Regions from separate parts of the Paenibacillus sp. LC231 genome, predicted to be linked through region 2. Evidence: riboswitches for the same ligand, from Rfam matches in the RefSeq annotation. Region 2 holds a riboswitch; the other holds the start of a gene.

Region 1 (4,701 bases), on a different contig from region 2:
AAGCGAGATAGTCGGTATTATCCAGAATCATGCGGTCATGCTTGAACAGCGTTTCCCAGAGCGCAACATCGAACAGGAGTCCTTTATCGCGCTGTTCAAATGTATCCAGATGACGTGTCTGCTCTTCCTTTAACTGCTCATTGAAGTGGTTGTACTCCAGAATTTCTTCCTGTTTAAACCCGCAAGCCAAGAGGGAGTCCGCCCATTCTTCTCTCATCATCAGATTAGGTATTCCGAAGAATTCGAGCAGTTCCTGAAGCTTTGCTTCCGGCATGGGTTTATCTAGCAGTAATTCTCTGTCCAGCAGGACGCCTCCGCGATCCAGAACGCGGTAATATTCGGGCAGCGATTTCGAAGTATTCGTAAATACGGTAACAGACTCGGCCATGATCAGATCAAATTGGTTGTCCTCGAAAGGCAATGCGCATACATCCGCTTGATGGAACTGCACGTCGATTTCCATCGCTTCGGCTCGTGCTCGTGCTTTTTTGATCATATTTTCGTTCAGATCAATAGCGGTCACTTGATACCCCATCTCCGAAAGATGGCATGCGGTTCTGCCAGTTCCGCACCCCACCTCCAGAATGCGGCTGCCCGGTTGAATGGGATAATTCTTCAGCATTCTGAGGGTTGCCTCGAATCCTCCCGGGTGGGCACTGCCCATGCCTAATTTGGAGAGCATATGAATGTAGTTCATCTCATCTATCCCTTCTTCCTTGTCATCAACATGAGGGTAATCGTTTATTTACCATATGATTCAGGTACGTTTAGGGTTTTAGCTGAATTAGATATTTTGAGCCCTTTTTTCGGGAGGATCAGAGTCATAATGGAGGAAACGTCATGAGGATGGAACCGGTAGAGGCAGCGGAACGCGTCATTCAACACGATTATCCCGACTGTTTGCTAGCCGTGCTTGGCGGCAGCGCGAGCAGAGGCGAATATAATGAACAATCCGATTTGGACATTATGGTCCTTGAACGAGGGGGTTATGATTTCTGCAGGAGGACGATAGAGGCGCATGGGTGGATCGCGGAAATCTTTATATTGTCTTTATCCTCCTATCGCGAATATTTTGACGAGGGAGTGATCGCGGCGAATCCGTCATTTCAGCGGATGATCGCAGAAGGGACGGTGCTGCGCCTGCTGCCCGAGGGGGAAGAGGTGCGGGCGGAAGCCCAAAGCGATTTGGATTACGGACCTCTGCCCCTGTCGATAACCGATATTAACGATTACCGTTATGTGCTAACCGAGTACATGCTGGACTTGAAGAGTCCCCGAAGCGATGGCGAAAAATGGTTTACGGTGCACAAAATAGCTGCGATTCTCTGTGATTTTGTACTTAGGGTGAACCGGGAGTGGACGGGTGAAGGGAAAACGCTGTTCCGCCTGTTTAACCGCTTTGACACAATCTTAGGAGAGCGATTGGAAGCAGCGCTCGCGGCGATGTATCGCCAAGATGATCCTTCTGTTCTAATGGCATTTACCGAGGAAATGCTCCGTCCGTACGGAGGGAAACTTCTCATCGGTTATGAGGAATAAAATATCGTTGCCAATAGATAAAGAGAGGTACATTAGCCGTGACGCTAGCAAGGCGCGGGAAATACTATAATAGTGTGATTACATCACGTCATACTTTAAATCCAGGAGGGGATCTTCATGAGCGGAGTATATGGCGGCGGTGAATGGGGCAATTCAGTAGGAATTATTTTGGTTCTCTTTATCCTGCTCGTAATCATCTTGAGTGCTTGGGTTTAAACCGTCAAGATTCTTGGCAGTAGTGACAGAAAAGCCCGGCGCTTGCCGGGCTTTTGTCTGCCTCAATGGTACTCAATTCGATGCAGCTTTAACCGTGGGGCTGTGAGCGGACACCACGGCAGTCATGACCAGATGGCTGCTGTCGGATTGGATCGCATGCAAAAACGCCTCTTCAAGAGACTCGAACACCCGGGATAAGGACCCGTCCAACCGGCTGGCGTAATGAACGCTTCCGGCGAACGTACCGGCTGCCTTCGCACGATTTACTTCACCGTAGATGACCTCCATGTAGTTATCCGTACCCATGGGGTAAAGAGCGAATTGGCAGGCAGTCTCCATATCGGCATGTTCTCCGATGTCGTTGTTTAAGCGGGTCGAATCCTCCGTCATATATACATCGGCGTCCGTATCCCCGGGGCAGCCGATGGAATAAGTGCCATTAAAAACAGTGTGCACGCCACTCGCCGCAGCATGGGCGAATATCGCCCTTGTAACATCAAAGACATGCTCTGCACGTCCACGAATACAGGTACTCACATCGTCTGTCTGAATCCACACCTTCCCCGTATCCACAGATTGCAGCGCGCCCAGGATGACCTCTACAAACCGGTCTGTCATAGGAAATACCGAGAACCGGCATCCGACGATCCGGCTGGTTCCGCAAACAAGCTCATTCATTGTCATTTCCTCCCCATTATATAAGTCCACGTAAAAAAACCGCACCCCGTGAAGAAGGTGCAGTTATGCCTACGAAAAGAAATAAACATAAATGCTACACTTCCCCACGCTAGTATGACCTAGATCGGGTGATAAGGGTTAACGGCAGCCCGCCGTCTCTCAGCACATGGCACCCCTAGTACAGCCAACATCTTATGTAGTTGGTTAACCGCAAGATTTGCCCCGGAACTTCATGTTATCGTAGAAGTTCGAGGGTTCTTACCTGTGTAATTGTATCGTTTTTCCATCGGTTTTTCAATCTTTGCCCATTATAAAAACCGCCTGTCCCAGTTGCAGGAACTTAGGGAGGCGGCTTTTTTCATCTGTTTGATTAGTTATATACTTTCACGCGATCTTCAAGCGGTGCAAATTCTTTTTCGCCTGGTTCAGCAACCGGCTTACCGAAAGGCATTTGAGCAATCAGCTTCCAGCTTTCCGGGATGTTCCATTCGGCTTTTACTTTTTCGTCGATCAGCGGGTTGTAGTGCTGCAGGGATGCGCCCAGACCTTCTGCCTCAAGGGATGTCCATACTACAAATTGCAGCATGCCGTTGGATTGGTTGGACCATACCGGGAAGTTGTCGGCATAAGCGGCAAAGTTTTGTTGCAGCCCGGCAATGACGTTGTTGTCCTCGAAGAACAGTACCGTACCGTAACCAGCGCGGAATGAAGCCATTTTGTCGGCAGTGGATTTGAATGCTTCTTCATCGCCAACAACTTCCTTCAGGATGCCTTCCGTCATGTTCCACAGTTTATCATGCTGTTCGCCAAGCAATACAACGACGCGTGCACTTTGGGAGTTGAAAGAAGACGGAGTATACTTAACCGCTTCGTTTACGATTTCTTGAATACGCTCGTCCGAGATAACGGATTCTTTGCTAATCCCGTAATAAGAACGGCGATTTTTGAGTGCAGCTGAAAAATCTTTAGACATTGAAAAAAAACCTCCTGGTGTAATCGAATTTGCATACGCCTGATTAGAAGATGTCCCTTACTACAAGCAAATATGCATTTTACGTTATTAGCCATAAATTCAATTATTATTCTACATTAACTTACGTTTAGTTAGAAATAATAATTCTGTTAGGATATTAATATAACTTAGAGGAATTGTCAACGACTTTTAATATCTAATATAATTTTTCTTATCCATTTAATAGGGATTGAATGTCTCCACCTAACTTCATATTATGAACAATTCATGAACAAAATATACTTGTATGAACAATTTAATTGATTTTGATTCTCAATTATACTTGTCGAGCCAGAATGAGGATGATATAATGCATATCAGAACGCAATTGATAATCAATCTCAATGAGAATGATGACGAAAATTGCACGATCCCAGGTATTTAGAGACATACGCATAGAAGGAAGAGCCATGAAGATTAGATACTTATTTGCAGCCGTTGTGGTACTCTCGATAATCTCATTATTTATTGGAGTTAAAGATATCTCGCCACTGCAATTGTTCTCGATGACGGAACAACAACAGCATATTATGCTTGTCAGCCGGATTCCTAGGCTTGTCAGTCTCATATTGGCGGGTGTCAGCATGAGCATCTGCGGATTGATCATGCAGCAGCTCAGCCGCAACAAGTTCGTATCGCCCACCACGGCAGGTACGATGGACTCTGCCAGACTGGGGATATTGGTCGCCATGCTCGTCTTCACGACCAGCGGACCGCTTATCAAAATGCTTGTGGCATTTGTATTCGCTCTGGCAGGAACCTTTATCTTCATGAAGATACTGGATCGGATTAAGTTCAAGGATGCGATCTTCATCCCGCTCGTAGGGCTGATGTTCGGTAATATCGTCAGTTCGATCGCCACCTTCTTTGCATACAAATATGATCTTATTCAGAATATGTCCGCATGGCTCCAAGGTGATTTTTCCATGATCATGAAGGGCCAGTATGAAATGCTCTATCTTAGTATCCCGCTTGTGATTCTGGCGTATCTGTTCGCCAACAAGTTTACGGTGGCCGGAATGGGAGAGGAGTTTGCTACCAACCTGGGCCTTCACTACCGGAGAGTTGTGAATCTGGGACTGGTCATCGTGGCGCTGGTTACGGCTTCCGTCGTGCTGACGGTCGGCGTGATTCCGTTTCTTGGTCTGATCATACCTAATATTGTTAGTTTGTACTTAGGAGACCATTTGAAAAAAAGCCTTTCGCATACCGCGCTGCTGGGGGCCGGGTTCGTACTGTTCTGTGACATCCTGGGC
Region 2 (4,701 bases):
GGCCGAGACGCCCAGAATCCGATTGCCGATCCGCTCGCGGACGGAAGCCGCGGATTCGTCGTCCTGGCCGATGTGCACGCCGTCGGCGTTCAGTTTCAGTGCCAGCTCCACATCATCATTGACGATGAAGGGCACGCCTGCTTGGCGGCACTCGGCCTGGATACGGCGGGCCAGCCGAATCATCGGCTCGCCAACAAGTGCGCCCTGTCCCTTCTCGCGGAACTGGACCATGGTCGTGCCGCCGGCCAATGCATCCTGCACGACCCGGCTTGGCTCGACGATGCAATTCACGCTCCCAAGTACGAGGTACATCCGTAGATACTGCCTCATCATCTCGGGTGTCACTCTGCCCGTCATCGCAGCACCTCCTGATGGCGGCGACGATATGCCCAATGATTTGTTGGGCCGTGTCCCTGTCCCAGGTTTAAGCCGTCCTCAATGGCCGCCTGGATGAATGTGCGCCCGTTCTGAATGGCATCGAATGCGCTTAAGCCTTGGGCCAGGCCTGCGGTAATCGCGGCAGAGAAAGTGCAGCCGGTACCGTGCGTATGAACGGTACGAATTCTTTGTCCATATAATTCTGTAAAGGCGATACCATCGTATACGAGGTCCATGACCGGAGGACTGTCGGGATTACCGAATCTGTCATCATTCTTGATCATGGGGGAGCGTCCCTCATTAAACTCCCCGTTATCGCTGGCGGTTCTTGTTTGGCGATACGTACTTTCGGACTGAGACAACTCTTCCTGCTGCGTACCCGCCGCCTTAGCTGATCCCCTGTCTCTTTCGTGATCCGCAACTTCACCGCTGCCGGGCATTCCCTCGTCATGACCGCCTTTGATCACAACGATCCTGGGCCCCAGATCCCGGATGCGCCTCGCCGCTTCCTTCCGATCTTCTTTCGTGCGGATACGCATCCCCGCCAATACTTCGGCCTCCGGTATATTGGGGGTGACAATTAACGCCAGCGGCAGCAAATCCTCTCTTAAAGCCTGCACCGCTTCGCTTTGCAGCAGCTCTGCTCCGCCCTTGGCGATCATCACGGGATCCACAACGACCTTCTCCCAGCCGAATGCCCGGATCCGGTCAGCAGCCAGGCGAATGATCTCGGCATTGAACAGCATGCCTGTCTTCAATGCATCGACTCCGAGGTCCGAGCCAACCGCTTCAATCTGCTCAGCAGCTGCTTCGGGAGGCAGCGGATAAACGCCTTGAACCCCCAATGTATTCTGCACCGTGATCGCCGTAATCGCTGACATGCCGTATACGCCAAGCTCCTGGAAGGTTTTCAGATCGGCTTGAATGCCGGCACCGCCGCCGCTGTCAGACCCCGCAATCGTCAGTGCCCGAGGAACGTGAGACTTGCTCATCGTGCGCCACCTGCAGCGGACGCTTCCGCTTCCCGGACAGCGGCATAGCCCTCCAGCGAGCCTGGATGAAGCTTTGCCAGCTCATCCAGGAAAGCAATCGGGAAGCTTCCCGGTCCCGGGGCCGCGGTTCGCTCTGCAGCTCCGCCGCCGCGGCCCCGGAGAGGGCCGGCCCCGCCGTACCGGCAAGCAGCAGGTTTGCTTCTACTGCGGCAAAGGCACCCAGCACCGAGGTCAGCAGGCACCCTGCCCCGGTCACCTTCGTGAGCAGAACATCCCCGCCGGTAATGATACGTACCTCGTTTCCATCGGTAATCACGTCCTCTTCACCGGTAATGGCCACGATCGTGCCTACTTCGCGCGCAGCCCGCACAGCCAGTTCGGCATGATCACTGCCGGTGCTGTTGCCAGCGTCTACGCCTTTGATCTCGCGGGCCTCTCCGGCAAGGTGAGCGACTTCAGCCGCATTCCCGCGCACGAGCGATACCTTCACTTCGCTTAGGATCCGCAGCGCCGACTCCGTTCGAAAACGGGTCGCTCCCGCACCGACCGGGTCCAGCAGGACCGGTACGCCGTGTGCGTTCGCCGATTGTCCGGCTATGATCATCGCATCTACAAGCTCGCGGTTCAGCGTGCCGATGTTCAATACGAGCGCGCCCGCGATGGCGGCCATATCCGCCACTTCCTCCGGCGCGTAAGCCATGACCGGCGACGCGCCCAGCGCGTACAAGCCGTTAGCCGTAAAATTCGTAACCACCACGTTCGTCATGTTGTGAACGAGGGGGCTCGTCTGCCGCACTTTTGTTAAAAGCGCCGAAACCTCTTTTTCCCATGTATGCATATGAATCAGCCTCTCTTCGCTATATTGGAATTTATGAGCTAGTTAGGTCTCCTTACAGCACCGCAGCCTGCAGCGGCACCGGCCATTCCTCCTGCTTATAAGCCATATCCCAAAACATATACTCCAGCTGGCAGCTCAGCATAAAATGCTCCTTCATCCGTTCTCGCTCGGCTGCCGTCGCACGCTCCGCCCATTCATCGACACGGCTGCAGAACTTGGCTGTCACGTCTTCCCCCCGGTTGCCGTAGAAATAAATCCAATCGTAGAACGGATGGGATTCATCCGGCTTCACTTCATCCAGCAGCTTGCGGCCAATCTCCAGGTAGGTCCACGGGCAAGGCAGCAGTACGGCCATAATCTCGCCCAGACTGCCCTCATGCGCCACCGTCAGCATATGACGGATATAGTGATGCGCGGACGGAGCCAGCGGATAGCCTTGAAGCTCTTCGTAGGTCACCCCGGCGGCTGCGCAAAAATTCTGATGCGGATGCACCTCGCTATGCAGAATGAATGAGATTTGTTCGTTAAAGGTTGCGATCTCTTCGCGGCTGGTCGATTTGGATATGGCGATGCCGTAAATTCGCATGTAGGCGTTCAAATACTCAAAATCCTGCTTCACATAGTGAATCAGCTGTTCCCGCGATAATTTACCTTCGGCAATGCCTCTCACAAAGGGATGATCGAAGATTGCTTGAAAAATGCCTCCCGCCTGCTGACGGAGCTCTTGCGTAAAACTCATTTTTGTCCCCACCTCCAACATATTGAAGAGCAGGAAGTCCATAAGACACGACTTTCCAGGCAACGCTAAAAAGCCGCCCCGAAAACTGGAGCGGCTTCGTCAACAAGCCCGAGTGCGCCAAAAACGCACCAAGACCTTATATACGAAGGCTCCACTTTCCTACGCTAGTACGAACTAGATCAGGTTCAAAGGGTCCAAGATACGCTCTTGTCTCAGCCGCTAACGGCTCCCCTAGTGGACTTCCTATTCTTTTGTCTAATACTGTACATAGGTTTGTAGATGCTGTCAAACGTTAACGGTTCGCGGACAGAACCCCATGTGCGAAATCTTCCGTGATCGGTGGATCATGATGTTGTACGGTGGCAGAGGTCTTTCGCGAATAAAAAACGCCGGCTACCCGACACTTGTTTCAGAAACACTGACGCTGGGTTGTCATGTATTCCCCTACATAATGAGTACATAAACGTTATTCAAAAAAATGAAGTTTAAAGGAGCGAGCTTATTTATGACGAACCCATCAAAAGCGGTTAAACCCATTCCGGAGGGCTACACCTCCGTGACACCATGGATTATCTCAAGAAACTCCGCAGCGCTGATTGAATTCCTGGAGCAGGCTTTTCAAGCCGAAGAGTTAGCCCGCGTCTATGTTGGCGATAGTGTCATCGGCCATGCCGAGGTGCGAATCGGAGATTCCGTCGTGATGATGTTTGACGCGAAGCCGGAATGGCCGGATAGCCCGGCGTACCTCCGCTTATATGTTGAGGATTGCGATGCTGCTTACCAGCAAGCGCTCGCCGCAGGAGCCGTCTCGGTGACGGAACCAACGAGTTTGTTCTTCGGCGACCGGGTGGGACGGGTACGGGACCCGTTCGGCAACTTATGGTGGATTCAGACGCGAATGGAGGACCTGACGCCCGAGGAGATGGAACGACGCGCCCAAGACCCGGAATACATGAAGGCAATGACCTATGTGGCTGGAGCGGAAATCGTGGTGAAGATTTCGTAACAAGGTGAATTGAAGCAAAAGCGTTATTTCAGGCAGAGCATGGGTGGATTCGGTGTCCCAGGGGTATGCTTGGATGGCTGTCGATTATGATCGATGTAGGGACCGGGTAACTCAGAGTAGCTATGGTTTAGAGGTAGAAACCGAGGGAACACAGAGTATGTAGCTGAGGCTACTGCTGGGATTGGTGCTACTGCTGGGCTGGGTGCTACTGCTGGGCTGGGTGCTACTGCTGGGATTGGTGCTACTGCTGGGATTGGTGCTACTGCTGGGATTGGTGCTACTGCTGGGATTGGTGCTACTGCTGGGATTGAGGCTACTGCTGGGCTTGGTGCGACTGCTGTCTTGTTGCTACTGCTGGGATTGAGGCTACTGCTGGGCTTGGTGCGACTGCTGGGCTTGGTGCTATTACTGATCTTGATGCGGCTACTAGTCTTAATGCGACTTGCTCGAGGCAAACGGACTTAGGATCCGTTATTTAGCCAAATGGGTGTTATTTTCGAGTGCTAGCGGACACCAGATACGCTATTCATAGAATATGATGGCAAATAGGCACCTTATTGAGGTAATAAGAGATCCTGTGTCCGTTAGTTGTAAGAATTGGGACCGAATCAGGCAAATAAAGGAACTGGTGTCCGTTAACAGGTGGCCTTGGTGCTAACTGCTGGGATTGAGGCACTGCTGGGCTTGGTGCTACTGCTGGACTTGGTGTTACTACTGGGATTGGTGTTACTGCTGGACTTGGTGTTAC

Evidence for each region. Region 2 has a riboswitch for thiamine pyrophosphate ahead of tenA (thiaminase II). Riboswitches for the same ligand answer to the same signal wherever they lie in the genome.
Region 1: it holds a riboswitch for thiamine pyrophosphate, as region 2 does, so the genes downstream of both, AK95_RS10860 (YkoF family thiamine/hydroxymethylpyrimidine-binding protein) here and tenA (thiaminase II) in region 2, are expected to answer to the same signal.

The regions. Positions count from the first base shown of each region.
Region 1 covers NZ_JFOM01000015.1:157,813-162,513, forward strand. Annotated here, with positions in the region: gene AK95_RS10850 (class I SAM-dependent methyltransferase) at 1-697, opposite strand, end outside; gene AK95_RS10855 (nucleotidyltransferase domain-containing protein) at 841-1,539, shown strand; gene AK95_RS33415 (sporulation protein YjcZ) at 1,657-1,755, shown strand; gene AK95_RS10860 (YkoF family thiamine/hydroxymethylpyrimidine-binding protein) at 1,828-2,433, opposite strand; TPP riboswitch at 2,518-2,620, opposite strand; gene AK95_RS10865 (nitroreductase family protein) at 2,804-3,406, opposite strand; gene AK95_RS10870 (ABC transporter permease) at 3,856-4,701, shown strand, end outside.
Region 2 covers NZ_JFOM01000026.1:234,390-239,090, forward strand. Annotated here, with positions in the region: gene thiE (thiamine phosphate synthase) at 1-357, opposite strand, end outside; gene thiD (bifunctional hydroxymethylpyrimidine kinase/phosphomethylpyrimidine kinase) at 354-1,370, opposite strand; partial or broken gene thiM (hydroxyethylthiazole kinase) at 1,367-2,208, opposite strand; gene tenA (thiaminase II) at 2,261-2,947, opposite strand; TPP riboswitch at 3,087-3,190, opposite strand; gene AK95_RS18230 (VOC family protein) at 3,453-3,953, shown strand.